DNA from 3 places in the Micromonospora sp. DT68 genome. Region 2 is predicted to be linked to each of the others. Evidence: predicted binding sites of a transcription regulator. Region 2 holds the regulator's gene; each other region holds the start of a gene.

Region 1 (10,306 bases), on a different contig from region 2:
TTGCGCGGCGCGCCGAGTCCACAAGACCGCGTAGGTGCAGAGTTTGTTGATAGCGATAACAATTCAGCAACGCGACTGTTACTCATCGCTCATCCACCGGACGTCGACCGTCATGAAAGCCCTCAGTGGGCTTGCAACGCCGCGGTGCGGGCCTCGGTCAGAGCCACCAGGTCAGCCGCCGCCAGCTCCAGTTGCAGACCGCGCCTACCAGCGGAGACGTAGATCGTCGGCAGGTCCAGTGCGGACTCGTCAAGCACTGTGGGCAGGCGCCGACGCTGCCCGAGCGGGCTGATGCCACCCCGTACGTAGCCGGTGGCCCGCTCAGCGACCGCCCGGTCGGCGAGCGTCGCCCGCTTGCCGCCGGCCGCCGCCGCGAGGGCCTTGAGGTCCAGTTCTCCGGTGACCGGAACGACTGCCACCGTGAGCGCGCCGTCGACCTCGGTCACCAACGACTTGAACACCCGCTCCGGTGCCACACCGAGCGCCGCCGCCACCAGCGCGCCGTAGTTCGGCGCGTCCGGAGACACCCGGTACGGATGGATGCGATGCGCGACGCCATGCTTTACCAGCAGTGCCGTCGCCGGAGTGCCCTGTCCCGCCACGCCTGAGAACCTAGTCGACAGGCCGGCAGACGAGCACTGTCGGCGACCCGGCGACCCGGGTCAGCACCAGGCTCGCCGCCTGGTCGCCGGCCAGCCGCAGGTCCTTGCGGAGCTGCTCCGGGGTGAGCGCCGAGCCCCGCTTGAGGATCTCCACCCGCCCCACCCCGCGGTCGCGCAGCAGTGCCCGCAGGCGCTTGAGCGAGAACGGCAGCACGTCGGTGACCTCCAGGCAGCGCGCGTACGGGGTGCGGGTCGGCTGGTCGGCGTAGAGGTAGGCGATGCTCGGATCGCCGAGGGTGGCGTCCAGCTCACCGGCCAGCTCGGCGACGAGGTGCGCGCGTACCACCGCCGCGTCCGGGTCGTACAGGTAGCGGCGTGGCGGCCCGACCGGGGCCTCGACGGCACCCGAGCCGGTGAGTTCGTGGCGGCGGTACCCGGCGCCCTCCTGCCGGTGGACTGTGGCGCGGCGGGGCTCCCGGGCCAGTTCGCCGCACCAGAGCGCGGCCTCGACGAGGTCACCGTCCACGCTCACCCACTCCGCCTCGGCTCCGGGCGGGATGAGCGCGTGGTCCAACCCCGGTGCCACCTTCACCACAGTGCGGGGCACCCGTTCGGCAAGCCCTGTCACGAAGTCCCACGGTGGTGAGTAGGCGCGCGGGTCGAAGATCCGCCGGCCGGTGCCGGCCCGACGTCGGGCCGGGTCGCAGAAGACGCCGTCGACCCGGGAGACGTCGAATGCTGTGGCGTCGCCGCACTCGACCGTGAAGCGCTCGGCCAGCCCTGCCGCTGCGGCGTTGGCGGCTGCCATCTCGGCGGTCACCGGGTCGGCTTCCACCCCGTACACCCGGATGCCGGCGCGGGCGGCGGCGAGCGCGTCGGCGCCGAGGCCGCAGCCCAGGTCGGCAAGCGCGCGGACGCCGGCCGCGTGCAGCCGTTCGGCGCGGCGGTCCGCGACGACCCGGCGGGTGGCCTGCTCCAGCCCGGCGCGGGTGAGGAACATCCCGGCGGCGGCCGGGCCGAACTTGCCGACCGCCCGGTGGCGCAGCTCCGCCTGGGTGAGCGCCGCCGCGGCGAGCGCGGGTGGCACCCCTGCCGATCGTAGGGCCGACGCCGCCGCCAGCGGGTCGCCGCCGGCCAGCCCGGCCGCCGCCGCGAGCGCGGCCGACCCCTCGGGGGTACGCAGCGCGGCCAGCTGATCGAGATCCACCCGAGCATTGTCCCGACCAGCGGCAGGGGCGGCCGGTCCGGGTTGATTACCGACGTCGGCTCGCCGAGATTGTGGCGACACGACAGGCCGCGCGTTGGCACTCTCCTTGACGGAGTGCCAGCCACGGAATAACCTGCGATTAGCACTCTCACCCCGAGGGTGCCAGCTTCCGGGTCTCGCGACCCGGGTGCGCAACGCCAGGCGGACCGGCACCCGCGACGACGGCCCCGCCCGGTGGCATGTGGCAAATGACGCTGGTCGGCCCCGCCGACCGGTAACGAATCCAGTACCCCAGGAGGGTATGCCCGTGACTACCGCGACCAAGGTTGCGATCAAGCCGCTCGAGGACCGCATCGTGGTCCAGGCGAACGAGGCTGAGACCACCACGGCGTCGGGCATCGTGATCCCCGACACCGCCAAGGAGAAGCCGCAGGAGGGCACCGTCCTCGCTGTGGGCCCGGGGCGCGTCGACGACAACGGCAACCGGGTTCCGGTTGACGTGCAGGTCGGCGACACCGTCCTCTACTCGAAGTACGGCGGCACCGAGGTCAAGTACGCCGGCGAAGAGTACCTGGTGCTCTCCGCCCGCGACGTCCTCGCGGTCATCGAGAAGTAAGCAACCGATCAGTGTCGTTGCCCCGGTCCGGCTCGCCGGGCCGGGGCAACGTCGCTTCGAAGGGACATTCATGGCGAAGATCCTGAGCTTCTCGGACGACGCCCGACACCTGCTGGAGCACGGTGTCAACGCCCTCGCTGACGCGGTCAAGGTCACCCTCGGCCCGCGCGGGCGCAACGTCGTCCTGGACAAGAAATTTGGTGCGCCGACGATCACCAACGATGGTGTGACCATCGCCAAGGAGATCGAGCTCACCAACCCCTACGAGAACCTCGGCGCGCAGCTGGTCAAGGAGGTGGCGACCAAGACCAACGACGTCGCCGGCGACGGGACCACCACCGCGACCGTGCTGGCGCAGGCGATGGTCCGTGAGGGCCTGCGCAACGTGACCGCCGGCACCAACCCGGCCGGCCTCAAGCGGGGCGTCGACGCGGCGGCCACCAAGATCTCCGAGGCGCTGCTCGGCCGTGCCGTCGAGGTCGCCGACCAGAAGGCGATCGCGAACGTCGCCACGATCTCCGCGCAGGACTCCACGATCGGCGAGCTCATCGCCGAGGCGATGGAGCGGGTCGGCCGCGACGGCGTCATCACCGTCGAAGAGGGCTCGATGCTCACCACCGAGCTGGAGGTGACCGAGGGTCTCCAGTTCGACAAGGGCTTCATCTCGCCCAACTTCGTCACCGACCTGGAGGGCCAGGAGTCCGTCCTCGAGGACGCCTACATCCTGGTCACCACGCAGAAGATCTCCGCGATCGAGGAGCTGCTGCCGCTGCTGGAGAAGGTCCTCCAGAACAGCAAGCCGCTGCTGATCATCGCCGAGGACGTGGAGGGCCAGGCGCTCTCCACCCTCGTGGTCAACTCGCTGCGCAAGACCCTCAAGGTCTGCGCTGTGAAGGCCCCGGGCTTCGGTGACCGGCGCAAGGCGCTGCTCCAGGACATCGCCATCTCCACCGGCGCCGAACTGGTCGCCCCGGAGCTGGGCTACAAGATCGACCAGGTTGGCCTTGAGGTGCTGGGCACCGCTCGGCGCGTGGTGGTCGACAAGGAGAACACCACGATCGTCGACGGCGGCGGCCAGAAGGCCGACGTCGAGGACCGGGTGTCCCAGATCCGCAAGGAGATCGAGGCCTCCGACTCCGACTGGGACCGGGAGAAGCTGGCCGAGCGGCTCGCGAAGCTCTCCGGCGGCGTGGCCGTGATCAAGGTGGGCGCGGCGACCGAGGTCGAGATGAAGGAGCGCAAGCACCGCATCGAGGACGCCATCGCGGCGACCAAGGCTGCGGTCGAGGAGGGCACCGTGCCCGGCGGCGGCGCCGCCCTGGTGCAGATCCTCCCGGTGCTCGACGACGACCTGGGCTTCACCGGTGACGAGAAGGTCGGCGTCTCGATCGTGCGCAAGGCGCTCGTCGAGCCGCTGCGCTGGATCGCTCAGAACGCCGGCCACGACGGCTACGTCGTGACCCAGAAGGTCGCCGAGATGAAGTGGGGCCACGGCCTCGACGCCGCCACCGGCGAGTACGGCGACCTGGTCAAGGCCGGCATCATCGACCCGGTGAAGGTGACCCGCAACGCGGTCACCAACGCCGCCTCGATCGCCGGCCTGCTGCTCACCACGGAGAGCCTCGTGGTGGACAAGCCGGAGCAGGCCGAGCCGGCCGCCGCCGGTGGGCACGGCCACGGCCACGGTCACCAGCACGGCCCGGGCTTCTGACCCGATAGCGTCACCCTTTCCGGGGCACACCGTCCACGACGGTGTGCCCCGGCTTGTTCCCGAGATATCCATCGAGGGCCGCCACGGTTGGCAGCCCGGCGAGTCGACCGCGCACACTGGGTCGATGAGCACGACGTCACGGCGGTACGCCGCGCTGGCCGGAGTCACCGCCGCCGCCGTCGCCATCGGAGTCGCCGAACCGGTGGCCGTCCTGACCGGCCCTCGGTCGGCGCCGCTGGTAGCGGTCGGCGGGGTGGTCGTCGACGCCGTTCCCGAGCCGCTGAAGCAATTCGCCATCGACGTCTTCGGCACCGCCGACAAGATCGCCCTGCTGGTCGGCACGGCAGTGCTGCTGGGCGGGTTCGCCGCGCTGATCGGGGTGCTCGCGGCACGCCGACTGGCCGTCGGTCTGGCCGGCATCGGCGCGCTGGGCGCCGTGGGGGTTGCCGCCGCTCTGACCCGTCCCGGCGCGGACCTCGCCGACGCCCTGCCATCGCTCGTCGGCGGTGGGCTCGGAGCGCTGGTGCTCTGGCTGTTCATCGCCGGCCCGTTCGAGATGGACCCCTGGCCCTGGACGCCACCCACGCCACCCGAGCCGACCACGAGCGGTCCGGCACCAGGGCTGCCGACCGCCTCGTCGGCCAACGAAGACCTGCACGCACCGGCAGCTCCGACCGCCTCGCCGCCTTCGGGTGGGTCTCCGAACCCGGTGGGGTCGGAACGGCAGGAGGGGGTCGACCCGGAGTCGCGGCGGCGGTTCCTCACCGGCACCGGGGTTCTGCTCGGCACGGCCGCGGTGGCCGGTCTGGGCGGGCGCTGGCTGGCCGGGCGGCGTGGGGTGTCGGCCGCCCGGGACGCGATCCGCCTGCCCGCGCCTGCCGTACCCGCGGCGGCGGTGCCGGCGGGGGCGGACCTCTCGCTGGCGCAGCTCGCGCCGTACGTGACCCCGAACTTCGGCTTCTACCGCATCGACACCGCGCTCGTGGTGCCGCAGGTGGACCCGGACACGTGGCGGCTGCGCATCCACGGGCGGGTCGGCAACGAGCGCACCTACACCTACGCCGACCTGCTGGCCCGGCCGCTGGTCGAGCGCTACGTGACGCTTGCCTGCGTCTCCAACGAGGTGGGTGGCGACCTGATCGGCAACGCCCGCTGGCTTGGCGTACCCCTGCGGGAGTTGCTCGACGAGGTCGAGCCGGACGACGACGCCGACCAGGTCGTCGGTCGGTCGGTCGACGGCTGGACCTGCGGCACCCCCACGGCGGCTCTGCGCGACGGGCGCGACGCGCTGCTGGCCATCGGCATGAACGGGGAGCCCTTGCCTGTCGATCACGGCTTCCCGGCCCGAATGGTGGTGCCGGGCCTGTACGGCTACGTGTCGGCGTGCAAGTGGGTCACCGAGTTGGAGCTGACCCGGTTCGCGGACTTCGACGCGTACTGGGTGCCGCGCGGCTGGTCCGTCGAGGGGCCGATCAAGACCCAGTCGCGGATCGACGCGCCCCGCAGGCGCAACCGGCTGACCGCAGGGCCGGTCACCGTCGCAGGGGTGGCCTGGGCGCAGCACCGGGGCATCCGCAGGGTCGAGGTGCGCGTCGACGACGGCGAGTGGCAGGAGGCGGAGTTGGCGCCGACGGTGTCGGTGGACACCTGGGTGCAGTGGTCCTGGCGCTGGGACGCCACGCCGGGCGAGCATCGGCTCCAGGTCCGGGCCACCGACGCGACAGGCGAGACCCAGACCGAGCGTACGCAGGGTGTCGTCCCGGACGGTGCCACCGGCTGGCACACGGTCCCCGTCCTGGTCCGCTGAGCACCCAACCACGCAGATCTTGGACAGTTACCGTTCCGCGCGAACGGTAACTGTCCAAGATCTGCGGGCCACAACGCGCGAACCGCGCCCCCGTTGTGGGGGCGCGGTTCGCATGTTGGTCTGGGGAGTGTGGGTGTCAGGCGACGTTGCGCTGGGACGGAAGAGTCGACCTGTGCGTGCTGCCGAGTCGGGCCTCCAGCCGTGAGACGTCGACCCGGGCGTGCCGGCGGTCCGCGACGTCCTCCCAGCCGAGGGCGAGCAGCCGCAGCCGCTCCGACTCGCTGAAGCCGCCCCACACGCCGTACGGCTCACGGACCGACAGCGCGTGCGCCGCGCATTCGGCGCGGACGGGGCATGCGCGGCAGACCGCCTTGGCGGACGACTCCCGACGCAGCCGGGATGAGCCCCGCTCGCCGTCGGGGTGGAAGAACTGGGCGCTGTCGCGGCCTCGGCAGGCACCGAGCCGCTGCCAGTCCCAGAGGTCGACGATGGGTCCGGGCAGTCTACGTACGTTCGACATCAGCACCCCTCCTCCCGCGCGGCACCGCGAGATCCTTGTGGCCGGCTTCCGGGCGGCGGGCCGCGCAGGCGCACCGTTCCCGGCCTGGCCCCTCCGGTACCCCAGTCGTTGCCGACTCACACACCTGTGATCGAAAACGCTTGGCAACTTAGGGCTTTTGCCCTAGTTGTCGGAAAAGTTCAGATGATTGCCCGGAACCTCCTCCGGGGCCGACCTCGTCATGGTCTGCTCGTGTGCGGAGAGGAGACCACCACAGTGCGTACTGTTCTTGTGTGCGTTCGGACACCGCTCGCGGCCCAGCACCTGACATCCGCTGCCGCGCGGCTGGGGTTGTCCGCGATCGTCCGTACCGCCGTCTCCGATCCCGAGGTGATGCTCCGGCTCGCCGAACGGCCGGTCGACGTGGTGCTCGCCGACACGGCCCTCACCCGGCCGGACAGCGCGGGCTTCGTCCGCCGGGTGCTCGCCCGCGCGCCGCAGGCCGCCGTCCTGCTGCTCGGCACCGAGGAACCCGAGGCCGCGGCGGCCACCATCAGCGCCGGCGCGCGGGGCCTGATCCAGAACGTCGACCATGACCTGACCAGCGCGGTGGCCAAGGCCCTGCTGCTGCTCACCGTGCCCGGCCGGGCCTCCCGGCAGCGGGTCACCGACCCGGCCCGGGACACCGCGTCGGTCGGCGGATCGGGCCGCTCGGTGCCATCCCTGCGGGGCTCCGCCGAGCCGGGCTGGACCGCCGTGGCGGGTGAGGGCTCTGCCGGCATGCCGTCAGTGCCCGTGCAGCGGGGCGAGGACGAGGTCGACCCGGCCACCGACGAGCAGGCGACCGGCCAGAACGACGCCGCCCGACCGGCCACGAACACCCGACCCACCCGGGCGTCCATCGGTCTCACCGAGCGGGAGTTGCAGGTCCTGCTCGGCATGGCCGAGGGCAAGAGCAACGCGGAGATCGGCCGGGAGCTGTTCGTGTCCGAGGACACTGTCAAGACCCACGCCCGGCGGCTGTTCCGCAAGCTCGGTGCCCGGGACCGGGCACACGCGGTGGCCGCCGGCTTCCGCGCCGGCCTAGTCGCCTGACGGCGCGAGCAGGCCGGGCAGTCCCGTGACGGCGTGAACGGGCTAAGCACTCACCCGGCGGCGGGAACAGACCAGCCTCGTCGCCCGACGGCGCGAGCGGGCCGGGCCGTCTCGCCTGAGGCCGTGAGTAGGCCGGGCAGTCGCGTGACGGTGGGAACAGGCTGCGGCAGTCAGGCGGTCGTCGGGGTGCCCGGCTCGTCCTCGGTGCCCTCGGTCAGGGTGTCGTGCACCCCGTCGGCGTACCCACGGGCGTAATCCCAGGTCACGTAGTGGTCCGGGTCGGGGTCGTAGGCCGGCTCGTGCACGCGCGGACGCCCCGAGTTGAGCAGGTGCCGCAGGTTGCCCCGCAGCAGGTCCCAGTCGAAGTAGTGCGGCTCCCGGCAGTCCTCGCACTCGATCACCAGCCCGCGCACCCCGATCGGTGCCAGCAGAGCCTGGTAGATCTCCAGGTCGGCGAGGTCTTCGAGCACGTCCTGCCGCTCGACGTCGGTAAGCGGATCCGGCGTCGCGTCGTCGCCCGGATCGTCAAGCCCCGCAGTCGGGTCGGCCGGGTCGCCGTTGAACGGGTCGATGGGCTCGTCGTGCACCCCCTCACCGTAGACCCAACGCGGCGTGAACGTCCGCCCCCCGGCACCGCGCCGGGAGTGCCGCCACCGCCGGAGGTCGCCCAGCTCACTGGGTACGATGGGACGACCGGCCGGCACCGCGGCGTGTCCCTGTGTCCGCCCGCGCCACCTCGCTGAAGCCCATCCGAGCAGCTCAGGGGAGCAATCGTGGAAATTTCGCCCAGCACCGATCTTCCGGCCGGCGTCGAACACGCCGACCTGGGCGGCCACCTGCCCGAGTTGCCGGCAGGGTCGGCGCGGGTAGTTCCGCTCGGGCTCACCTTCGACGACGTGTTGTTGCAGCCGGGCGAGTCGGATGTCGTGCCCAGCCGGGTCAACACCCGTACGAAGCTCACCCGCAACATCGAGTTGACCATTCCGCTGCTGTCGAGTGCCATGGACACCGTCACCGAGGCGCGGATGGCGATCGCCATGGCCCGTCAGGGCGGCATCGGCGTGCTGCACCGCAATCTGTCCGTTGACGACCAGGCGCTCCAGGTCGACCTGGTCAAGCGCTCCGAGTCCGGCATGATCACCAACCCGGTGACGGCAAGCCCGGACGACACACTGCGCGAGGTCGACGAGCTGTGCGGCCGGTACCGGATCTCCGGTGTGCCGGTGGTCGACGGCGACGGGCAGTTGGTAGGCATCGTCACCAACCGCGACATGCGCTTCGTGTCCGAGCCGAGCACCCCGGTCCACGAGATCATGACCCGTACCCCGCTGATCACCGCCCGGGTCGGCGTGAGCAAGGACGACGCGTTGGCGCTGCTGCGTCAGCACAAGGTCGAGAAGCTGCCGATCGTCGACGAGTCGGGCCGGCTGCGCGGGCTGATCACCGTGAAGGACTTCACCAAGAGCGAGCAGTACCCGGAGAGCACGAAGGACGCTGCCGGACGGCTCCGGGTGGCCGCCGCGATCGGTGTCGGCGAGGACTCCTACAAGCGGGCACGCACGCTTGTCGACGCGGGCGTGGACGTGCTGATCGTGGACACCGCGCACGGGCACCAGCGGGCTGTGCTGGACATGGTCCGCCGGCTCAAGAAGGACGTGAGCGTCGACGTCGTGGGCGGCAACGTGGCGACGTACGCCGGCGCGAAGGCGCTCGTCGATGCCGGCGCCGACGGGGTCAAGGTGGGTGTCGGCCCGGGTGCGATCTGCACCACCCGGATCGTCGCCGGGGTCGGCGTTCCGCAGATCACCGCGATCATGGAGGCGGCCCGCGCCGCCCGTCCGGCCGGTGTGCCGGTGATCGGCGACGGCGGCATCCAGTATTCGGGTGACATCGCCAAGGCCCTTGTGGCCGGCGCCGACACGGTGATGCTCGGCAGCCTGCTGGCCGGCTGCGAGGAGAGCCCCGGCGAGCTGATCTTCGTCAACGGCAAGCAGTTCAAGACGTACCGGGGGATGGGCTCGCTCGGCGCGATGCAGTCCCGTGGCCAGGCCAAGTCGTACTCGAAGGACCGCTACTTCCAGCAGGACGTGCTCAGCGACGACAAGCTGGTACCCGAGGGCGTCGAGGGCCAGGTGCCCTACCGGGGGCCGCTGTCGCGGGTGGCCCACCAGCTCGTCGGTGGGCTGCGACTGGCGATGGGATACGCCGGCGCGGAGAACATCCCCGACCTGCACCACCGTGGCCAGCTCATCCGGATCACCGCGGCCGGTCTCAAGGAGAGCCACCCGCACGACATCCAGATGACCGTCGAGGCGCCCAACTACCACACCCGCTGACCCACCACCCCCAACCACCTGGAGTCCCCCATGCGTGACGTGGTCGAGATCGGGCTGGGCAAGACCGCGCAGCGCGGCTACCACCTGGACGACATCGCCATCGTGCCGAGCCGCCGGACCAGGGACGTCGACGACGTCTCCACGGCCTGGCAGCTCGACGCGTACCCGTTCGGTATTCCCTGCGTCGGGCACCCGTCCGACGCCACGATGAGCCCGGCGTCGGCGGTGCGGCTGGGTCAGCTCGGCGGCCTCGGCGTGCTCAACGTCGAGGGGCTGTGGACCCGCTACGAGAACCCGACGAAGGTGCTTGATGAGTTGGCAGGCCTCGACGAGGACGCCCGCGCCACCAAGCGGCTCCAGGAGGTGTACGCCGAGCCGATCCGCCCGGACCTGATCGCCGAGCGGGTCCGTGAGCTGCGGGCCGGCGGCGGCA
Region 2 (10,306 bases):
GCGTGCGACACCAGCCAGTGCGCGTACCGCCAGCCGTCACGCTGGTCGCCCGCCGTCACCGCCAGCCCGGTCGGGTCGGTCGGGTCGATCCCCTTCAACCCCCAGTCCAGCACCAGGTTGCGGGTCAGCTGCGCGGCCGCCGCCGCGCCGAACATCACCGGGGTACGCCCCACAGTGCAGGCCACAGCGCTCGTGGCGTCGCCGAGCAGCGCCTTGCTGAGCACCTCGGACTCGTCGGCCCACTTCTGGTACGCCTCGGGAAACGCCGAGCGCTGCACCCGCTGGGCGGCGTCGGTGACCCGCATCTCCTCCCAGCCGCGCACCTTCTTCAGCGCCGCGTAGAAGCGGTTCGCCGCGTAACGCTGGTCCCGGATCTGTGCCGGAGTGCCCCAGCCCTGACTCGGGCGCTGCTGGAACAGGCCCACCGAGTCGCGGTCACCGTCGGCGAGGTTGCGCAACCCCGACTCCTGGTACGCGGTTGCCAGCGCGACCACCACGGCCCGCTCGGGCATACCGCGCTGGGCGCCGATCGCCGCGATCGTCGCCGCGTTGGCCATCTGGTCGGCATCAAGCACGACCCGGCCGTCGGCCTGGACCGTGCAGGTCCGGCCCGCCAGCGGCAGCCGGAGCCGATCCCCGGCCTGCCGGACCACGACCCAGATCGCGATCACGGCGACGAGGATGAGCACCACACCACCCGACACGGCTGCCCGAGTCCGCACTCACACCCCCAGATTCGACAGTCCGACAAGCGTACGTCCCCGTTGACGCCGTCCGGGTCGTCCGACCGGTTCCCGCCCCGAAAAGCGGGGAAGGTCGAAGTGACGTTCCCCGCTTTCACCAGGACAAACCGCTACTCGGCGGCCGGCACCCAGGCGGCGTCCCGCTTCTCCCGGAAGGCCATGATCCCCTCGCGTCCCTCGTCGGAGAGGAAGAAGCCTGTCGACAGGGCGGAGAGGCGGGCCAGTTCGTCGCGCAGCTCGGCGGTGCCCGGCCGGCGCAGCAGATCCTTCGCCCCGGCCAGCGCCCGGGGCGCGCCGCGCACGAGCGAGTCGCAGTAGCGGGCCACCGACGCGTCGAGACCGTCGGCCGGCACGGCGGCCGTGACCAGACCGATCTCGGCGGCCCGCCGGCCGTCGAAGGTGTCGCCGGTCAGGTACAGCTCGGCGGCGGCACGCGGGTGCAGCCGGGGCAGCACGGTTGCCGAGATCACCGCAGGGATCACGCCGATCCGCACCTCGGTGAAGGCGAACGTCGCCTCCTCGGCGCACACCGCAAGGTCGGCGGCCGCGATCAGACCCAGCCCGCCCGCCCGGGCCGGCCCGGCGACCTTAGCCAGCACCGGCTTCGGGCACTCCCACAGGGCGGTGAGCACATCGCCGAGCATCGCCGCAGGCACCGTCCCGCTGGCGTACGCCATGGCGGTCTCCTTGAGATCCGCTCCGGAGCAGAAGACCGGGCCGGTGTGGTCGAGCACGATCACCCGAACCGTGTCGTCGGCGACCGCGTCGGCGAGGCCGGTCAGCAACTGGGTCATCAGGGCCGTGGAGAGCGCGTTGCGGTTGTGCGGACTGTCGAGGGTGAGGGTGGTCACCCCATGGGCCGTGGCGACCCGCACGAGGACGTCGGGAGAGGTCATGCCGGGCACACTAGTGGCCATGCCCGGCGTCCTTCCAGATGGTGAGACCGTCCCCGTCGACGGATCGCTGCCCGCCACCGCCACCAGCGCTGTCGGCGCGCGCGGTTTCGGCGTGTACGTGCACGTCCCGTTCTGCGCCAGTCGCTGCGGCTACTGCGACTTCAACACGTACACGGCCGCCGAGTTGGGCGGAGGGGCCAGCCGTGAGGGGTACGCCGACACTGTGCTCGCCGAGTTGGCGCTCGCCGCCCGGGTGCTCGGCGACAGCCCGCCGCCCCGCGTCGACACGGTCTTCGTCGGCGGCGGCACGCCAACCCTGCTGCCCGCCGACGACCTGGCCCGCATCCTGGACGGCATCGACAGCACCTGGGGGCTGGCCGCCGACGCCGAGGTGACCACCGAGGCCAACCCCGAATCGGTCACCCCGGAATCGTTGAAGCTGCTGCGCAACGCCGGCTACACCCGGATCTCGCTGGGCATGCAGTCCGCCTCCCCGGGCGTGCTGGCGATCCTGGACCGCAAACACAGCGCCGGCCGGGCGACCGCCGCCGCCCTGGAAGCGCGCGACGCCGGTTTCGAGCACGTCAACCTGGACCTGATCTACGGCACGCCGGGGGAGCGGGCCGAGGACTTCGCCGCCTCGCTGGAACAGGTCGTGGCCGCCGGGGTGGACCACGTCAGCGCGTACGCCCTGATCGTGGAGGACGGCACCCGACTGGCCGCCCGGATGCGACGCGGCGAGCTGGCGTACCCCAGTGACGACGTGGCCGCGGACCGCTACCTGGCAGCGGAGGCAGCCCTCGACGCGGCCGGCCTGTCCTGGTACGAGGTGTCCAACTGGGCCCGCACCGACGACGCCCGGTGCCGGCACAACCTGCTGTACTGGACCGGCGCGGACTGGTGGGGGCTCGGGCCCGGAGCGCACAGCCACGTCGGCGGGGTGCGTTGGTGGAACGTGAAGCACCCCACGACGTACGCCCAGCGGCTGGCCGCAGGCGCGTCACCGGGCCTGGCCCGTGAGGTGCTCACCGCCGACGAGGCGCACATGGAGGACGTGATGCTGCGGCTGCGGCTGGCAAGCGGCCTGCCGCTGGCGGTGCTCGACGTCGCCGGCCGGGCCGGCGCCGATCGGGCGCTCGCCGACGGCCTGCTGGCCGCCGACGACTACGCGGCCGGGCGGGCGGTGCTCACCCTGCGCGGCCGGCTGCTCGCCGACGCCGTGGTCCGCGACCTGCTGCCCTGAACCGACGCGCCGCCCCCGACCGGCGACGTGCGCCGGACCGGCCGGGGGAGCGGCCGGCCCGGGTCACTTGATGAAGGTGGCCGACATCGGGTAGCGGTAGGACGCGCCCTCGTTGGCCTTCATGCCGGCGATGATTCCGAACAGGATCTGGATCACCACTACCGCGACGCTGGGCAGGAAGAGCAGGCACCAGCTCACGAAGAGCAGCACGAACGCGATGATCGACCAGAGGATCTGGAAGTTGAGCGCGGCCAGGGCCTGCGCCCGCACGGTCGGCGACTGGTTGCCGCGGACCAGGTAGGCGATGAGCGGGGCCACGAAGCCCAGCGGACCGAAGCTGATCAGCGCGCCGGCGGCGCCGCCGAAGTGCGCGACAAGCGCCCAGGTCTTGTCCTCGTTGTTGGCGTAGCCGCCGCCGGGGCCGCCGTAGGCGCCGCCCGTCGGATAGCCGCCAGTGGGGCCACCCGGCGGGTAGCCACCGGGCGGGGGATAGCCGCCACCTGGGGGGTAGTCGCCCGGCGGGGGATATCCACCAGGCGGAGGGTAGCCACCTGACGGCGGTTGGTCACCGGTGGGCGGCGGATACCCGCCGGCCGGGGGATAGCCGCCCGAGCCAGGTGCCCCGGACAGTGGTGCGGTGGGTGGCTCGGCCGAGTAGGGCGAGCCTGCCGGTGAGGTCGGCTCCGGCGGGTAGCCGCCAGGGTCTCCCGCACCGGGTGGGCGAGGTGGTTCAGTCATGGTGTCACGGTAGGGGTGGTTGGCAACGCCACACCAGAGCGACACCGCCGAGCCCGACCCGGCTGAACGGGCAACGAGGAACGAACAGCGGCGACCTTGATCATCGCGTCGGCGGGCGCGCCGACGTAGACTGGCACTCGTTACAGTCGAGTGCCAAGCGGCCCGCCGGCCCCGTTCGGGTCGGTGGCCGACGCGCGACAGGAGGTGCGGAGGATGGGTCTGGACGACCGGAAGCTCGCCGTGCTCCGCGCCATCGTCGAGGACTACGTCTCCACCCAGGAGCCGGTCGGCAGCAAGGCGCTTGTCGAGCGTCACCAGCTCGGTGTCTCCCCGGCCACGGTCCGCAACGACATGGCCGTGCTGGAGGAAGAGGGCTACATCCGGCAGCCGCACACAAGCGCCGGCCGGGTGCCCACCGACCGCGGCTACCGGCTCTTCGTCGACAGGCTGTCCCGCGTCAAGCCGCTCAGCCCGGCCGAGCGCAGGGCCATCGAGCGGTTCCTGGTGGGTGCTGTCGACCTCGACGACGTGGTGCACCGCACAGTCCGGCTGCTCGCCCAGCTGACCCGCCAGGTGGCCGTCGTGCAGTACCCGAGCCTGGCCCGCTCCTCGGTGCGGCACCTGGAACTGGTGCCGATCTCCACCACCCGACTCATGCTTGTCATGATCGCCGACACCGGCCGTGTCGAGCAGCGGCTGGTGGAGCTGCCCGGCCCGGTGCCCGCCGACGACGTCACCGACCTGCGCCGCATGATCAACGAGAAGCTCGCCGGCGAGCGGCTGTCCGACACCCCGCCGCTGGTGCAGGCGCTGGTCGAGGAGGTGCCGGCCACGCTGCGCCCGGCCATGACCACACTCGCCTCCGTCCTGCTGGAGACGCTCGTCGAACGGCACGAGGAACGCATCGCGCTGGCCGGCACCGCAAACCTCACCCGGGGCGGCCTGCTCGACTTCCAGGGCTCACTGAGGCCGATCCTCGAAGCCCTGGAAGAGGAGGTCGTGCTGCTCAAGCTCATCGGCGAGACCGAGCCGAGCACGACCCGGGTGCTGATCGGCGACGAGAACGAGTTCGACAACCTGCGCGCCGCCTCGGTGGTGAGCACCGGATACGGCCCGGGCAGCACAATTGTCGGCGGCCTCGGGGTGCTGGGGCCGACCCGGATGGACTACCCCGGCACCATCGCCACGGTGCGCGCCGTGGCACGCTACGTGGGCGAGCTGCTGGCCCAGAACTGACAAGTCAGGGCCGACGGCCGGCTGCGGCCGCCGGTCGGCGCAACGCGAGACGAACATGAGGACACGGAACGCAGTGGCCAGGGACTACTACGGCATCCTCGGTGTCAGCCGGGAAGCCTCCGATGATGAGATCAAGCGCGCCTACCGCAAGTTGGCGCGCCAGTTCCACCCGGACGTCAATCCGGACCCGGAGGCTCAGGAGAAGTTCAAGGACATCAACGCCGCGTACGAGGTCCTCTCGGACGACCGCAAGCGGCAGATCGTCGACCTGGGCGGCGACCCGCTCGCCCCGGGCGGCGGTGGCGCCGGCGGTCCGGGCGGCCCGGGCGGGGCCGGCCCGTTCGTCGGATTCCAGGACATCATGGACGCGTTCTTCGGCGGCGCGGCGGGCGGCGCCCGTGGCCCCCGCCCACGGACCCGTCCGGGCTCCGACGCGATCCTGCGACTCGAACTGGACCTGCACGAGACGGCGTTCGGCGTCGAGGCCCCGATCACCGTCGACACGGCTGTGCTCTGCACCACCTGCTCGGGCGCCGGCACGGCAGCCGGCACCCACCTGGCCACCTGTGAGGCGTGCGCCGGTCGGGGCGAGGTGCAGTCGGTGCAGCGCACCTTCCTCGGCCAGGTGGTGTCGGCCCGCCCGTGCACCGTCTGCCAGGGCTACGGCACCACGATCCCGCACCCCTGCCCCACCTGCGCCGGCGACGGCCGGGTGCGTACCCGACGCTCGCTGACCGTCAAGATCCCGGCCGGCGTCGAGGACGGCATGCGGATCCGCCTCGCCCAGCAGGGGGAGGTCGGCCCGGGTGGCGGCACCGCCGGCGACCTCTACGTCGAGATCCACGAGAGGCCCCACGACGTCTACTCGCGCAAGGGTGACGACCTGCACTGCCGGGTCACCGTGCCGATGACCGCCGCGGCGCTGGGCACCCGCCTCACCATCAAGACCCTCGACAGCGAGGAGACCGTCGACGTCAAGGCCGGCACCCAGCCGGCCAGCACGCTGCGGCTGCGCGCCCGAGGTGTGCCGCACCTGCGCGGCACCGGCAGGGGCGACCTGTACGTGCACCTCGACGTCCGGACGCCGACCAAGCTCGACCCGGACCAGGAGCGGATGCTTCGCGACTTCGCCAAGACCCGTGGCGAGGAGGTCGCCGAGCTGACCAAGCAGGGCGGCTTCTTCTCCCGGATGCGCGACGCGTTCAACGGGCACGCCTGAGGTGTCCGCGCCGCTGTTCCTGGTCGAGGCGCTGCCCACCGGCGACGCGTTGATCCTGGACGGCCCGGAGGGGCACCACGCCGCCACGGTGCAGCGGCTGCGCGTCGGCGAGGAGTTGCTGCTCGCCGACGGCCGGGGCGGCACGGCCGCCGCCGTGGTCACCGCCGTCGGCAGGGGCGCCCTGGAGGTCACCATCACCTCCCGGGGGTACGCGGACGCGCCCGTACCCCGGCTGGTGACAGTGCAGGGCATCGCCAAGGGCGACCGAGGTGAGCTGGCCGTGCAGGCGATGACCGAGGTCGGTGTGGACGAGATCGTGCCCTGGGCGGCGTCCCGCTCGGTGACCCAGTGGCGCGGCGACCGAGGCGTACGCGCCCGGGAGAAGTGGGTGGCCACCGCGCGGGAGGCTGCCAAGCAGGCACGCCGACCCTGGCTGCCGGTCGTGGCCGGGGCGCCGGACGAGTCCACAGCGACGGTGGCCCGCCGGATCGCCGGTGCCGCCGCCGGGTTCGTCCTGCACGAGGAGGCCGAGGAACGGCTCTCGACCGCCGACCTGCCAAGCATCGGGGAGATCGTGCTTGTCGTCGGCCCGGAGGGCGGCATCGATTCGGCCGAGCTGACAGCGTTCCGGGCAGCCGGCGGCCGACCGGTACGGCTCGGTGTCGAGGTCCTGCGCACCTCCACCGCAGGCGTGGCAGCGCTCAGCGTGCTCGCCACCCGCCTCGGCCGCTGGTAGCCCCACCTCCCGCCGCAGTGGGCCGACCCCGACCTCGACCCGGCCTCGGCTCTCGCCCCGACCCCGGCCCCGCCCACTTGTCCCTGTTCCTGTTCCCGGCGGTCGCCCGACCAGGTGCGGTCAGTGTCCTTTGCTCTGCTTCAACTGACGCAACAGTTTCGGCCCTTGAGTGTGTGGCGGAGTGCGCTGGCGGCGGTCAGCTGCGCAGGTAGGACGCGCCGTTGAGGTCGACGATGGTGCCCGAGGCCCACTCCGCTTCCGGGGACGCCAGCCAGTGCACGGCTGCGGCGATCTCCTCCGGCCGGGCCACCCGGTCGAACGGGCTCTGCGCCCGGATCGCCGCGCCGCCCTCGCCGCGAAGGTGCTCGGTGGTCATGTCGGTCGCCACGAAGCCCGGCGCGACAGTGGCGACAGCGATGCCGTACGGCGCTAGCGCCACGGCGAGGGACTGGCCCAGCGCGTTCAGCCCCGCCTTGCTGGCGCCGTACGCCGGCTGGTGCGGCTCGCCCCGGAACGCGCCCCGCGACGACACGTTGACGATCCGGCCGCCGCGCTCGCGCATGTGCTGTGCGGCACACCAGGTGACGTTGCCGGCGCCGGTCAGGTTGGTCTCCAGCACCTGCCGCCAGCGCCGTTGCCACTCCTCGTAGGAGGTGCCGAAGATCGGGTGTGGGTCGTCCCGGTCGCCGTACATCCCGGCGTTGTTGACAAGGACGTCCAGCCCGCCGAGCTGCTCGGCGGCATCGTCGACCATGGCCCGGACGGCGTCCGGGTCGGTGAGGTCGGCGCGGACCACCACGTGCCCCGTACCCGGAAGTTGCGCGAGTAGTTCCTCGGCCGCGGCGGCGGAGTCGCGGTGGTGGATCGCGACCCGGTCGCCGCCGGCCGCGAACGCCGTCGCCACCGCCCTGCCGATGCCGCGCGAAGAACCGGTCACCAGTACCGCCCGAGCCGTCATGGCGGCCATCCTGCCCCAGGAGCCGCGTGTGCTCCGAGCGGCCCCTTCCTTACACTGCCCCGATGGGATCCGACTGCCTGTTCTGCCGCATCGTCGCCGGGGAGATCCCGGCCACAGTGGTCCGGGAGACCGCCACGACGCTCGCCTTCCGTGACATCGACCCGAAGGCGCCGGTGCACGTACTCGTCATTCCGAAGGAGCACTACGCCGATGTCGCCACCCTCGGGCAGGGCGACCCCGGGCTGGCCGGTGAGGTGCTGGCCACGGCCGCCGCGGTGGCCGAGGACGAGGGCCTGCTCGGCGACGGATTCCGGCTGATGTTCAACACCGGGAGGTACGGCGGCCAGGAGGTGTTCCACGTGCACGCGCACCTGCTCGGCGGTGCGCCGCTCGGCCCGATGCTCGCGCGGAGCGTGGCGTGACATCAGGCCCCGGCGCGCACGACCGGTTGGACCGGCTGGTCCGGCGGGTGCAGGCCGACGCCAGGGTGCCTGCTGTGTCGGCGGCGCTGCACAGGGCCGACCGGCCGCTGTGGACCTGCACCGTCGGCGACACCGGCACCGACAGCGCGCTGGGGCCGCGCACCCAGTTCCGGATCGGCTCGGTCACCAAGACCTTCACGGCGGTGCTCACCCTTCAGTGCCGCGACGACGGACTGCTCGACCTGGATGATCCGGTCGGCCGGTACCTGGACCTGCCGGCGCACGGTGAGCTGACCGTACGGCGGCTGCTGTCGCACACCGGTGGTCTGCAACGTGAGCCGTTCGGCGACGTCTGGGACACCCTGGCCGCACCCGATGCGGAGCGGCTGGTGGCCGAGCTGGACCGGGCCGAGCGGGTCCTGCCGTCGGGCCGCCGGTTCCACTACTCCAACCTCGGGATGGCCGTACTCGGCCTGCTTGTGGCCCGGCTGCGCGGCGGCAGTTGGGCGGAGGTGCTCGCCGAGCGGGTGTCGACGCCGCTCGGGCTGACCGACACCACAGTGACGCCCCTGCCGACGGCTGCGACAGGGTTCCTTGTCGACGCGTACTCCGACGAGGCCCACCCCGAGCCGCCGACCGACTTCGGCGCGGTCGGCCCGGCCGCCCAGCTCTGGAGCACGGCGACCGACATGGCCCGCTGGGCGGCGTTCCTCGCCGACCCGGCGGCGATCGACCCGTCCGGCGCGGTGCTCGCCCCGGGCACCCTCGACGAGATGCGCTGGCCGCTGACCACCACCGACGAGACGCTCTGGGGCGCCGGCTTCGGGCTCGGACTGATCCTCGTCCCCCAGGGCGAGCGGGTGGTGCACGTGGGGCACGACGGCGCGATGCCCGGTTTCCTGGCAGCCGTGTACGGCCGCCGGGGCGGCGACGGCACGCCAGGCGCGATGGGCGCCGCGGTGGTCGGCTCCTCCGGAACGGCGACGGACCTGCTCGACCTGCCGCACCGGCTGCTCGCCGAGGCCGTCGAGCACGACCCGGCCGAGATCGAGCCCTGGCGGCCCGGCGCACCCGCCCCGGCAGCCCTGCGGGGTGTGCTCGGTCGCTGGTGGGGCGAGGGCTTCGAGTACGTCTTCTCCTGGCATGACGGCACACTGCGGGCACGCGGGGCAGGCGATCCAGCCGGGCGCCCACCTGCGGTCTTCGCCCCGCTGCCGGACCGGCCGGACGTGTTCCGGACCGTGTCCGGCCGGGAGGTGGGCGAGCTGTTGAGGCTGACCCGGGACGACGCCGGAACGGTGGTCCGGATGCACTGGGCGACCTACCGGTTCACCCGCCACCAGGAGACCTTCGACAGGTACGACTTCCGGGCCGGCGGTTGATCGCGGCCAGCGGAAATGGGCGCGATGCGTCCCGCGTTGAACGGATACGATGGCTGCAACGTCCGCACGCCGTGCCAGCAGGGCCGGCGCCCGAGATCGAGAGCAGGTGCGCAGGGCCCTTCGGCCCAACTTATGACCGGCACCCCACCTCCCGGCGTTCCCCGGGTGCAGACCAGGATCACCGTGCCCGACCCCAAGATCATGGTCAATCTGCTCGGCGCGGGCGACGAGATCCTGCGACTCGTCGAGCGTTCGGTCACGAGTGACGTGCACGTGCGGGGCAACGAGATCACCATCACCGGCGCTCCCGCCGACAACGCCCTTGCCGAGCGGGTCTTCAGTGAGCTGCTCGAACTCATCGAGAAAGGCGAGACCCTGACCACTGACGCCGTCCGGCGTACCGTCGGCATGCTCGAGCAGGGCAGCGCCGAGCGGCCCGCCGAGGTCCTGACCCTCGACATCCTCTCCCGTCGCGGCCGCACCATCCGTCCCAAGACGCTCGGGCAGAAGCGCTACGTCGACGCGATCGACTCGCACACCATCGTCTTCGGTATCGGCCCGGCCGGCACCGGCAAGACCTACCTGGCGATGGCGAAGGCCGTCCAGGCGTTGCAGGCCAAGCAGGTCAACCGGATCATTCTGACCCGCCCGGCGGTCGAGGCGGGGGAGCGGCTTGGCTTCCTGCCCGGCACCCTCAACGAGAAGATCGACCCGTACCTGCGGCCGCTGTACG
Region 3 (10,306 bases), on a different contig from region 2:
AACTGCCGTCCCGCTCGACGCTCAGGGTGCGCAGCGGACCATCCGCGCCGAGCCGTTGCAGCAGGCTGACCTGTCCCACGGCGACAGTTGTCGGGATCTCGGGCTCCGACCCACCCGCCGCCGTACCGGCTGGTGGTTGCGCGGCCGGCCCGGCGGAGGCATCCCTGTCGAAAAGCGAACAACCGGTCAGGACGCTTGTGAGCACTGCGGCGAGCAAGAGCGGAAGTAGGCGGGAGTGCGCACGGTAAGGCACGCGCGGAACCTACCCCACCGTCGGTGGGGTCCGAAACCGCCATTGGGGGGAGAATCGATAGTTACCCCTTGGTAACGTATTTTTCATCACCGAGCGGACGGACGCAACTCTGCCTGATCATCGCCACCCCGATCCGCGGCGTAACCCCTGACGTCCGGTGCGCCCAACCGTGCCGCGTCGGCGGCGGCGTCGTCAGGCATCAACTGGGACTGCCGCTCCGCCTGCACCCGCACGCGGTAGTGCTCGACCTCGCGGGCCCGGGTCGCCGCGTCCCAACCGAGCACACCGCCCATCAGCTCGGCGGCGTGCTCCGCCGACTCCAGGCCACGGTGACTCGTCTCGAAGGAGATCCGGGTCCGCCGGGTCAGGACATCCTCCAGGTGCAGCGCACCCTCGGCCCGAGCCGCGTACGCGACCTCGGCGGCCAGGTACTCCGGAGCCCCGGCCAGCGGCGACGCGAGCAACGGATCGGCGTCGATCATGGCGAGCAGGTCCAGTGTGAGGCTGCCGTACCGCTCGAGCAGGTGCTCCAGGACACCCACCGGCACACCGTGCCGGCGGGCCAGGTCGGCACGGTCGCGCCACAGCGCCGGATAGCCGTCCGCGCCGAGCAGCGGCAGATCGGCGGTACGCGACGCACGGCCGCCGCCCAACCGGCGGACCGCACGGTCGACCACGTCCGAGGCCATCACCCGGTACGTCGTGTACTTGCCACCGGCGACAAGCATCAGCCCGAGCATCGGCTCGAACACGGCGTGCTCGCGGGAGAGCTTCGAGGTGGAGTCGGCCTCACCGGCCAGCAACGGACGCAGCCCGGCGTAGACGCCCTCGATGTCGGCAGTGGTCAACGGCCTGTCGAGCACTGTGTTCACCTGCTGCAACAGGTACTCGATGTCGCTGGCCGAGGCCGCCGGATGGGACCTGTCCAGTCGCCAATCGGTGTCGGTGGTGCCGATGATCCAGTGCCCGCCCCAGGGGATGACGAAGAGCACCGAACGCGCCGTACGCAGGATGAGCCCCGTCTCACCGGTGATCGCAGAGCGCGGCACCACCAGGTGCACGCCCTTCGAGGCGCGTACCCGGATGCCGGGCCGCAGCCCCACGTCGTTGAGCATCCGGGACATGTCGTCGCTCCACACACCGGTGGCGGCGATCACCGTGCGGGCCTGCACCTCGAACTCGGCATCCGGCGACCCGGCCGGCGCCTCCAGGTCACGCACCCGGACGCCGGTGACCTCGCGCGCCTGCCGGATCAGCCCGACGGCGCGGGTGCTGCTGACCACAGTGGCGCCGAGGCTGGCGGCGGTACGGGCCAGGGTGACCACCAGCCGGGCGTCGTCGACCTGCCCGTCGTAGTAGCGGATCGCCCCGGCCAGCGCGTCGGCCCGCAGGCTCGGGAAGATCCGCCGAGCACTCTCCCGGGTCAGGTGCCGGTGCAGCGGCATGCCCCGGCCACCGCCGAAGAGACCGGCGAACGCGTCGTACGCGGCCACACCTGCGCCGTAGTACGAGCGGCGGAAGATCCGGGCGGGCAGGTCCCGCAGGCCCCGACCCGCCGGCAGCGGCACCAGGAACGGCACCGGGCGAACGAGGTGCGGCGCGAGCCGGGTCGCCAGCAGACCCCGCTCGGTAAGCGCCTCATGGACCAGGTGGAACTCCAACTGCTCCAGGTAGCGAAGCCCACCGTGGATGAGTTTGCTGGAACGGCTTGACGTGCCGGAGGCGAGATCGCGTGCCTCGACCAGGGCGACCTTCAGCCCTCGGGATGCCGCGTCCAGAGCCGCGCCCGCACCTGTCACTCCGCCTCCGATGACCAGCACGTCGAAGCGTTCCGCGCGCAGTCGGCGCAGGTCAGCAGCGCGGCGGGCCGGGGAGAGCTGCCCGGCGACCGATCGGGAGATGTTGGGGTCACGCACCCGTCCACCGTAACCGCCCTGGTCACCGGTCGACATGCGGCGCTCGCCCCGTACTGTGCGAGTCATGCAGGTCGGCTCTGCGTCACCCGCTGGTCAACCACCGCCCTACCAGCCGTGGGCCGCGCCCCGGCCCAGCCCGTGGCCGGTCGTCGCGGCCGTGCTGGCGGGCTGCTGGACGGTGGCGGTCACCGTGGGAACCCAGGCCGGTGGCTGGGTCACCGACCAGGTGCTGCTGGCCTTCGGGCTGGACCGGGTCGGCTGGCTCTGGCCGGTGCTGGGCCTTGCCACAGTCGTGCTGGTGGGCACACCCGCCCTGCTGTTGGCCCTGTTGCCCCGCTCTGCCGCGGTCCGGGCCACCGGGTGGGTCTGGCTGGTCGCCGCGCTGGCCAGTGGGGTGTTCACGGTGCTGCGGGTCGTGCCACCGGTGCACCACGAGGCGTATCTCGCCGGGCTTGCCGGCCTGGCGCTGCTCGGCGCGTTCGCCGTGCGCTTGTCGGCGCGCCGACGGGCGTACCCGAAGGTTTCCGACCCTGTCGTCGGCGCGGCGCCCCACGGAGACAGCGACGCAGCGCAGCCCGAGGTCGGCGACGCCGCTCCCCACGGAGACGGCCACACCGCTCGGCCCGAGGTCGGCGGCGTCGCGGAGCCGGTCGGGCGGCGGCGGGAGTCGTCCCGCCCCGGTCCGGTGCCGCTGCTCGCGGTCGCCGCGGGCCTGGCGCTCCTGCTGCCGTGGGTCTGGCTGGGCGCGCTCGGCGGGCTGCTGGAGACGGCGCTCGCCGTGCTGGCGGCAGCCGCAGTGAGTGTGCTGGCCGCGACCCTGCTTGACGCAACGTTCTGGTCGATGTTCGCTGTCGGTAGGCCGCCCCGCCCGGCCCGGTTGGTGCTTGTCGGTGGCCTGGTCGCCGGGGTGGCGTTGCTGCTGCTGGCTGCCGGCGTCGGCCAGTCCGGCGCGCAGCTGCCCGCCCTGCTGCCCCTGCCACCGGCGGGTTTCGCGCTCGCCGCGCTGTGGGCGGCGACCTGGCGACCCACAGCCGATCCGGCCGACGCCACACGCGCCGGTCGGGCCGCGACGGGTTGGCTGGTGGGCCTGGCCGTGCTCGGCCCGCTGGCGTTCACGGACCCGGAGGAGATCAGCCTGCTGCTGGTCGGCACCCGCGACGTGCCGTACTGGGTGGCGGTAGCCGCCGGTGCCGGGCTCGCCGTCGCGGTCCTGGTCGCCATCGGGTACGCGGTGCTGCTCGCCCGGCCCAAGGCACGCACCCCGAGCCGCCGGGTCGCGGCGGTGGCAGCCCTGGTGCTGCTGGTGACCACGGTCGTCGTGGACGTCGGTCCCGGCCAGCCCGGTCTGCACGGCGAGCGGTTGCTGGTGGTGCTTCGTGAACAGGCCGACCTGAGCGACCTGCCGACCGCCACACCTGGGCGGGCCGGGCGGGACGCGCGGGCGGCGGAGGTCTACCGGCGGCTGGTGGCCACCGCCGAGCGGACCCAGGCCGACCTGCGCCGCGACGTGACCCGGCTACGACTCGACCCGGTGCCGTACTACCTGGTGAACGCCGTGGAGGTGGACGGCGGCCCGTTCGTGCGGGCCTGGCTGGCCCGCCGGCCCGAGGTGGCCCGGGTGCTGGTCAGCCAACAACTGCGACCGCTGCCCGCTCCGGCAGGACAGACCCGGGGCACCGCGCCGACGCCCACCGGCCCGGAGTGGAACATCAAGCAGATCGGCGCCGACAAGGTCTGGTCACAGCTCGGGGTGACCGGTTCGGGCATCGTGGTGGGCAGCTCCGACTCCGGGGTGGACGGTGACCATCCGGCGCTGCGAGCCGGGTTCCGTGGTGGGGACGACTCCTGGTACGACCCGTGGAACGGCACCCGCGCCCCAACCGACAAGGGCGGGCACGGCACCCACACGACCGGTAGCGCTGTGGGCCGGGCCGGCGTCGGAGTGGCCCCTGACGCGCAGTGGGTCGGATGCGTCAACCTGGACCGCAACCTGGGGAGCCCGGGGCACTACCTGAACTGCCTCCAGTTCATGCTTGCCCCCTTTCCGGCCGGCGGCGACCCGTTCACCGACGGCCGACCGGAACGCGCACCGCAGGTGCTCACCAACTCGTGGGGCTGCCCACCCATCGAGGGCTGCGACCCGGCAGCGCTGCTGCCGGCCGCCACGGCGCTTGATGCCGCCGGCATCTTCGTGGTCGCCGCCGCCGGCAACACCGGCCCGTGGTGCGCGTCGATCGACGACCCGCCGGCGCCGTACGTGAGCGTGCTGACAGTGGGCGCTGTCGACGCGCAGGGGCGGGTGGCCCAGTTCTCCTCGCGCGGGCCGGTTCCGGGCGGTGCGGGCAAGCCGGACGTGGTGGCACCGGGGGTCGGTGTGGTGTCGGCAATGCCCGGCGGCGGATACGCAGCGCTGGACGGTACGTCGATGGCGACCCCGCAGGTCGCCGGAGTGGTCGCGCTCATGTGGTCGGCGAACCCGGCGCTGATCGGCGACCTGCCCCGGACCCGGCAGATCCTGCGTGACACGGCCACACCGGTGACGCCGACGTACCGCTCCGGCAACCCGGCCGACACCTGCGGCGGCCCGGCCAACGTCACAGGCGCAGGCCAGGTCGACGCCTACGCCGCCGTCCGCGCCGCCCAGCCGTAAGGAAGGGCACCTTATTAACGCCTCGTGTATAGGAAGGGGCCCTTCCTAACGCGGCGGGCGGGAACGCGGCGGGCGGGAACGCGGCGGGCGGGAACGCGGCGGGCGGGAACGCGGCACGACGCGTGGTGATCTAGGGTCGGCCACCATGACCGCCGAGATCGTCGTCACCGAGCTGACCCCCGACCTGGCGCCCAGCGTGGTACGCCTCTGCGCACAGGCTCTCGACCTGGCCGAGGACGCCACCGAGGCGGCAGCCATCGTGGACGTGCTGTGGCCCCGGGCCGCCACCGCCGGGCGGCCGGTGGTCGGGCTGGGCGCGTACCAGGGTGCTGACCTTGTCGGCGTGCTGCTCTGCTCGGTGTCGTCGAGCGATCCGACCGTCGGGCACGTCGACCTGGTGGCCGTGCTGCCGGACCACCGCCGCCAAGGTGTCGGTCGGGCACTGCTGGGGCGGGCCGAACGGGTGCTGGCCGAACGCGGCGCGACCGAGGTGCTGCTGGCCGGCAACCCGCCGTACTACGCGTGGCCGGGCATCGACGTCCGCTACACGCCGGCGGTCTGTGCCGCCCTCGCGCTTGGCTACCGACAGGACCGGACCGTCTGGAACATGACGGCCGACCTGTCGTACGACGGTTCGCCGGCACTGCGGTCCACCGAGGCGGCGGAGCGGCGGCTTGCCGAGCAGGGTGTCACCGTACGCCGGGCGGAGCCTGCGGATCTGCCGACGCTGACCGAGTTCGCCCGGTCCACCTTCGGTGGCACGTGGGACGGCGAGCTGGCGGGGTCGGTGGGTCGCGAGGGCGCCGGTTGCCACATTGCGGAGCGGGACGGCGAGGTGCTCGGTTTCGCCGCGTACGGGTCGTCCCGTCCGAGTTGGTTCGGGCCGATGGGCACCGCACCGGTTGCTGCGGGGACGGGCATCGGCGGGGTGCTGCTGCGGCGCTGCCTGCGTGACCAGCGGGCGGCGGGGCTGGACCGGGCGCAGATCGGCTGGGTGGGGCCGGTGCCGTTCTACTCGGGCAGCGCTGGTGCGCGGATCGAGCGGGTCTTCTTCCTGTACCGGCGGACACTCGACGTCGGTTAAAGGGCGAACAGGATATAGATCCATATAACGCGATTCGCCCGCATCGCCGATCGGCGCCCCCTACCGTTTCGGTAAGAGGAGGCAGCCATGACCACGGATGATGACCAGACCGAGGACGGCCCGCCGATCACCTGGAAGCCGGTCGCCGAACTGCCCGACCAACTGCCGTTCGACAGGCTCGACTACGGCGACGCCGAGCAGCTTGCCGAGATGACCACCGACGACGCGTCGGCGGTGGAGTCACACGAGATGGTGGACGCGCCGATCCAGTTGCCTCCGCCGTACGACCAGGCGAAGAAACGGCGCAACCAGCGGCCACTGCCCACCTGACGACAAAAGGGCCACACGACGAACGGGGCGGACCGCATCAGCGGCCCGCCCCGTTCGGTGTGTCGGAACTGGACTCAGAAGTCCATCTCCCCGCCACCCGGGCCAGCCGGGGCAGCCGGGGTCTTCTCCGGCTTGTCCGCGACGACGGCCTCGGTGGTGAGGAACAGCGCGGCGATCGACGACGCGTTCTGCAGCGCCGAGCGCGTCACCTTGGCCGGGTCGATGATGCCCGCGGCCAGCAGGTCGACGTACTCGCCGTTGGCGGCGTTGAGGCCGTGACCCGCTTCGAGGTTACGGACCTTCTCCACCACGACGCCGCCCTCAAGGCCGGCGTTGACGGCGATCTGCCGCAGCGGGGCGTCCAGCGCGACCTTGACGATGTTGGCACCGGTCGCCTCGTCGCCGACCAGGTCCAGCTTGTCGAAGGCGGTCTTGCCGGCCTGCACCAGCGCGACGCCACCACCCGGGACGATGCCCTCCTCGACGGCGGCCTTCGCGTTGCGAACGGCGTCCTCGATGCGGTGCTTGCGCTCCTTGAGCTCGACCTCGGTGGCCGCGCCGACCTTGATCACCGCGACGCCACCGGCCAGCTTGGCCAGCCGCTCCTGCAGCTTCTCGCGGTCGTAGTCGGAGTCGCTCTTGTCGATCTCGGCACGGATCTGGTTGACCCGGCCCTGGATCTGCTCGGCGTCACCGGCACCGTCGACGATGGTGGTCTCGTCCTTGGTCACCACGACCTTGCGGGCGCGGCCCAGCATGTCGAGGCCGACGGCGTCCAGCTTGAGGCCGACCTCCTCGCTGATGACCTGGCCACCGGTGAGGATGGCGATGTCGGCGAGCATGGCCTTGCGGCGGTCACCGAAGCCCGGCGCCTTGACGGCGACCGACTTGAAGGTGCCCCGGACCTTGTTGACGACCAGGGTGGCCAGGGCCTCGCCCTCGATGTCCTCGGCGATGATCAGCAGCGGCTTGCCGGACTGCATGACCTTCTCCAGGATCGGGAGCAGGTCCTTGACCGACGAGATCTTGCTGTTGACGATCAGGAGGTAGGGGTCGTCGAAGACGGCCTCCATGCGCTCCGGGTCGGTCATGAAGTAGGCCGAGATGTAGCCCTTGTCGAAGCGCATGCCCTCGGTGAGCTCAAGCTCCAGCCCGAAGGTGTTGCTCTCCTCGACGGTGATGACGCCTTCCTTGCCGACCTTGTCCATCGCCTCGGCGATGATCTCGCCGACGGTGCTGTCACCGGCGGAGATGGAGGCGGTGGAGGCGATCTGCTCCTTGGTCTCGACGTCCTTGGCGAGCTTGGACAGCTCCTCCGAGACGCTCGCGACAGCAGCCTCGATGCCCCGCTTCAGGGCCATCGGGTTGGCGCCAGCGGCCACGTTGCGCAGACCCTCGCGAACCAGGGCCTGGGCCAGGACGGTCGCCGTCGTCGTGCCGTCACCGGCAACGTCGTCGGTCTTCTTGGCGACCTCCTTGACCAGCTCGGCGCCGATCTTCTCGTACGGGTCCTCGAGCTCGATCTCCTTGGCGATGCTCACACCATCGTTGGTGATGGTGGGGGCGCCCCACTTCTTCTCGAGCACCACGTTGCGGCCCTTGGGGCCGAGGGTCACCTTCACGGCGTCGGCGAGCTGGTTCATGCCTCGCTCGAGGCCGCGGCGAGCCTCTTCGTCGAACGCGATCATCTTGGCCATACGGCGTTGTCCTCCTGGACACTCACGGGCCACCCGAGATGTGTGCCCCGGATGGGCCGCCTGGTGTACGCACCTTGGGACGTCGCCACCTGGCGACGACGACGTCCTTCGGCCGGGCCGGATAGCCCGCGACGACCGGCCATGTGCCGCTCCGGTGTCTCCACACCGGTGCGACCTGGCCCCACCGTCCCGACCATTGGCACTCACAGTGTGCGAGTGCCAATGCCTTTTTTAGCACTCTCACCTGCCGAGTGCAAGCACGATGGGGCCGCTCAGCCGAGTTCCGCAGCCAGTCCGGCGCTGTTCACCGGCCCCTCATGGGCCCGCTGCTCGGTGTACGTGACCAGCAGGCCGGCCAGCTGGACGAGGTAGGCCGGCAGGGCCAGGACCGAGGTGACCACGATCACGGCCACCACGCCCACCGCGGAGCCCGGCGCGCCGAGCGGATCCGTACCGAACGGGACGGTGCCCACCGACTCCAGGGCGCCGGAGATCAAGCTGATGACGAGCACCACGCCGCCCACCAGCGCCACACGGCCGAGCATCATCCCGAACCGGTCGTGGAACATCCGGAACGACCGGCCGATCGGGTTGTGCCGTTCGAAGAGGTAGACCGGGCCGGCCATGCTCAGCGCGAACGCCAGATAGATGCCCGGCAGTACGCAGAGACAGATACCCACGCCGACGAGCAGGCCCATCACCAGCGTCCAGCCCCACAGGCCGAGCGCCCGGCGTACGCCGTACCGCAGCGCCCCGTCGAGGCTGGCCGGCCTGCCCGCGGCCTGCTGGGTGATCACCCAACTGCCTGCGGCCCACCCGACGGCCTGCACCGCACCGATGAGCAGGCTGCCGACGATCAGCACCACGACGAAGGTCAACAGCTCGGCACCGAAGTTGTCCGGCAGCCCGGCCACCGGGTCGACGGGCTGCGTATCCCACTTTGCCGTCGGGTCCAGGGCCAGCGAGATGATCGCCAGGACAGCCGCGGGCAGCACCTGGGTGAGCAGGAGAATCGGCACCAACTGCCGCCAGCCTCGCCGCAGTGCGCCGTTGAACCGGTCGAGCCAGCCCGGCAAACCGGCACCGGGCGGCGTGACAAGCGGGTCGTTGGGGTCGAGGCCGGGCGGGTACCAGCCGACCTGCGGCCCCGGGTACCAGTGCTGACCGCCGTAGGGACCAGCGCCGGGCGGGTAGCCGCCGGTGGGCGGGAAGACCCAGCCCTGCGGGGGCGGACCGGCCTGCGGGTCACCCCAGCCCTGCGGCGGCGGACCGGCCTGCTGACCCCAGCCGGCCTGCGGGTCACCCCAGCCCGGCGGCGGACCACCCGGCTGACCCCACCCACCCTGCGGGGCACCCCACCCTGGCGGCGGGCCGGCGGGCAGTTGACCTGCCTGCTGGCCCCAGCCACCCTGGGCGGCGTCCCATCCGGGCTGCTGACCGGGGTACGGGCCGGACGCGGGCGTCGCGCCGGGCGGAAGCGGATCGGACGGACCCTGCTCCCCCGGCCCGATCGGCGGGTTGGACGGGGGCGGCTGGTCGGTCATGAACCCTCCTCAGCAATGGCTGGAACGGTTCACGATCTTCCCGGGTGGGCTTCGCCGGCGCAGCCCCGACCCGCCGACGACCGGACACGATTCGGCTACCGGCCGGGCGGATGGGTGCGGGGCTGCGCTCAGGCGACGACGCGTACGTGCTCGGCCTGCGGACCCTTCTGACCCTGGGCGATCTCGAACTCCACCCGCTGACCGTCGTCCAGCGCCTTGTAGCCGTCCATCTCGATCGCGGAGAAGTGGACGAACACGTCCTGACCGCCGTCGACGGCAATGAAGCCGTAGCCCTTTTCGGCGTTGAACCACTTCACGGTGCCCTGTGCCACGGTGCACTTCCTCACTCTGCGCGGCGTTGCCTGGCCCCGGCGCACGGCAGGGCCGGACGCCTCCGGCCCACCGCTTCAGCGATCGACGACGGCCGCTGAAGGGGGTGACCGAAATCGCACGCTACACGAGGAGTGACGGCCGCGCACGACCACAAATCGGGCATATTCCTGACCCTTCCCTCAGCACGCCTGACGGTGGCGACAACCCCCGCTTGATTTACGCCCGTCGTTGCGCAGGTGGCCGCTGCCGGCCCTGATCAACCACCGCGGGATGCGCGTGGGCCTGCCGAGGATCCGGGTGGGAACGGGTCAGGCGCGGTCCGGAAAACGGCTTCTGCCCCTGTGGTAGGCATGCAGACATGACCACCGACACCGACTCGGCCGCCGTTCGGCAGGCGAAGATCCGTCGGGTCCGGCCGGAGGATGCCGGCCGGATGCGGGCCCTGCGCCTGGAGATGCTCGCCGACGCGCCGTTGGCCTTCCTGGAGACCCTGGCGGAA

The links. The regulator HrcA, encoded in region 2, represses chaperone genes, less so after heat shock. The targets are predictions, from matches to a motif close to GGTTNGCACNCTCNNNNNGAGNGTGCNAACC.
Region 1: a site for HrcA is predicted at 1,947-1,977, ahead of groES (co-chaperone GroES). Genes of this name have one in related genera too.
Region 3: a site for HrcA is predicted at 8,125-8,155, ahead of groL (chaperonin GroEL). Genes of this name have one in related genera too.

Annotation. Positions count from the first base shown of each region.
Region 1 is NZ_JBNCNZ010000002.1:291,346-301,651, forward strand. It holds gene ybaK (Cys-tRNA(Pro) deacylase) at 123-602, opposite strand; gene ACPXB1_RS04600 (THUMP-like domain-containing protein) at 613-1,809, opposite strand; gene groES (co-chaperone GroES) at 2,111-2,425, shown strand; gene groL (chaperonin GroEL) at 2,496-4,136, shown strand; gene ACPXB1_RS04615 (molybdopterin-dependent oxidoreductase) at 4,261-5,943, shown strand; gene ACPXB1_RS04620 (WhiB family transcriptional regulator) at 6,080-6,463, opposite strand; gene ACPXB1_RS04625 (helix-turn-helix transcriptional regulator) at 6,719-7,537, shown strand; gene ACPXB1_RS04630 (DUF5319 domain-containing protein) at 7,708-8,124, opposite strand; gene guaB (IMP dehydrogenase) at 8,311-9,873, shown strand; gene ACPXB1_RS04640 (GuaB3 family IMP dehydrogenase-related protein) at 9,904-10,306, shown strand, end outside.
Region 2 is NZ_JBNCNZ010000013.1:96,740-107,045, reverse strand. It holds gene ACPXB1_RS22350 (hypothetical protein) at 1-722, opposite strand, end outside; gene ACPXB1_RS22345 (enoyl-CoA hydratase family protein) at 854-1,639, opposite strand; gene hemW (radical SAM family heme chaperone HemW) at 1,659-2,882, shown strand; gene ACPXB1_RS22335 (DUF4870 domain-containing protein) at 2,946-3,620, opposite strand; gene hrcA (heat-inducible transcriptional repressor HrcA) at 3,834-4,856, shown strand; gene dnaJ (molecular chaperone DnaJ) at 4,930-6,075, shown strand; gene ACPXB1_RS22320 (16S rRNA (uracil(1498)-N(3))-methyltransferase) at 6,077-6,811, shown strand; gene ACPXB1_RS22315 (SDR family NAD(P)-dependent oxidoreductase) at 7,008-7,769, opposite strand; gene ACPXB1_RS22310 (histidine triad nucleotide-binding protein) at 7,832-8,191, shown strand; gene ACPXB1_RS22305 (serine hydrolase domain-containing protein) at 8,188-9,573, shown strand; gene ACPXB1_RS22300 (PhoH family protein) at 9,706-10,306, shown strand, end outside.
Region 3 is NZ_JBNCNZ010000004.1:280,702-291,007, reverse strand. It holds gene ACPXB1_RS09875 (hypothetical protein) at 1-253, opposite strand, end outside; gene ACPXB1_RS09870 (glycerol-3-phosphate dehydrogenase/oxidase) at 340-2,154, opposite strand; gene ACPXB1_RS09865 (S8 family serine peptidase) at 2,234-4,819, shown strand; gene ACPXB1_RS09860 (GNAT family N-acetyltransferase) at 4,965-5,903, shown strand; gene ACPXB1_RS09855 (hypothetical protein) at 5,991-6,233, shown strand; gene groL (chaperonin GroEL) at 6,308-7,930, opposite strand; gene ACPXB1_RS09845 (hypothetical protein) at 8,203-9,474, opposite strand; gene ACPXB1_RS09840 (cold-shock protein) at 9,603-9,806, opposite strand; gene ACPXB1_RS09835 (GNAT family N-acetyltransferase) at 10,166-10,306, shown strand, end outside.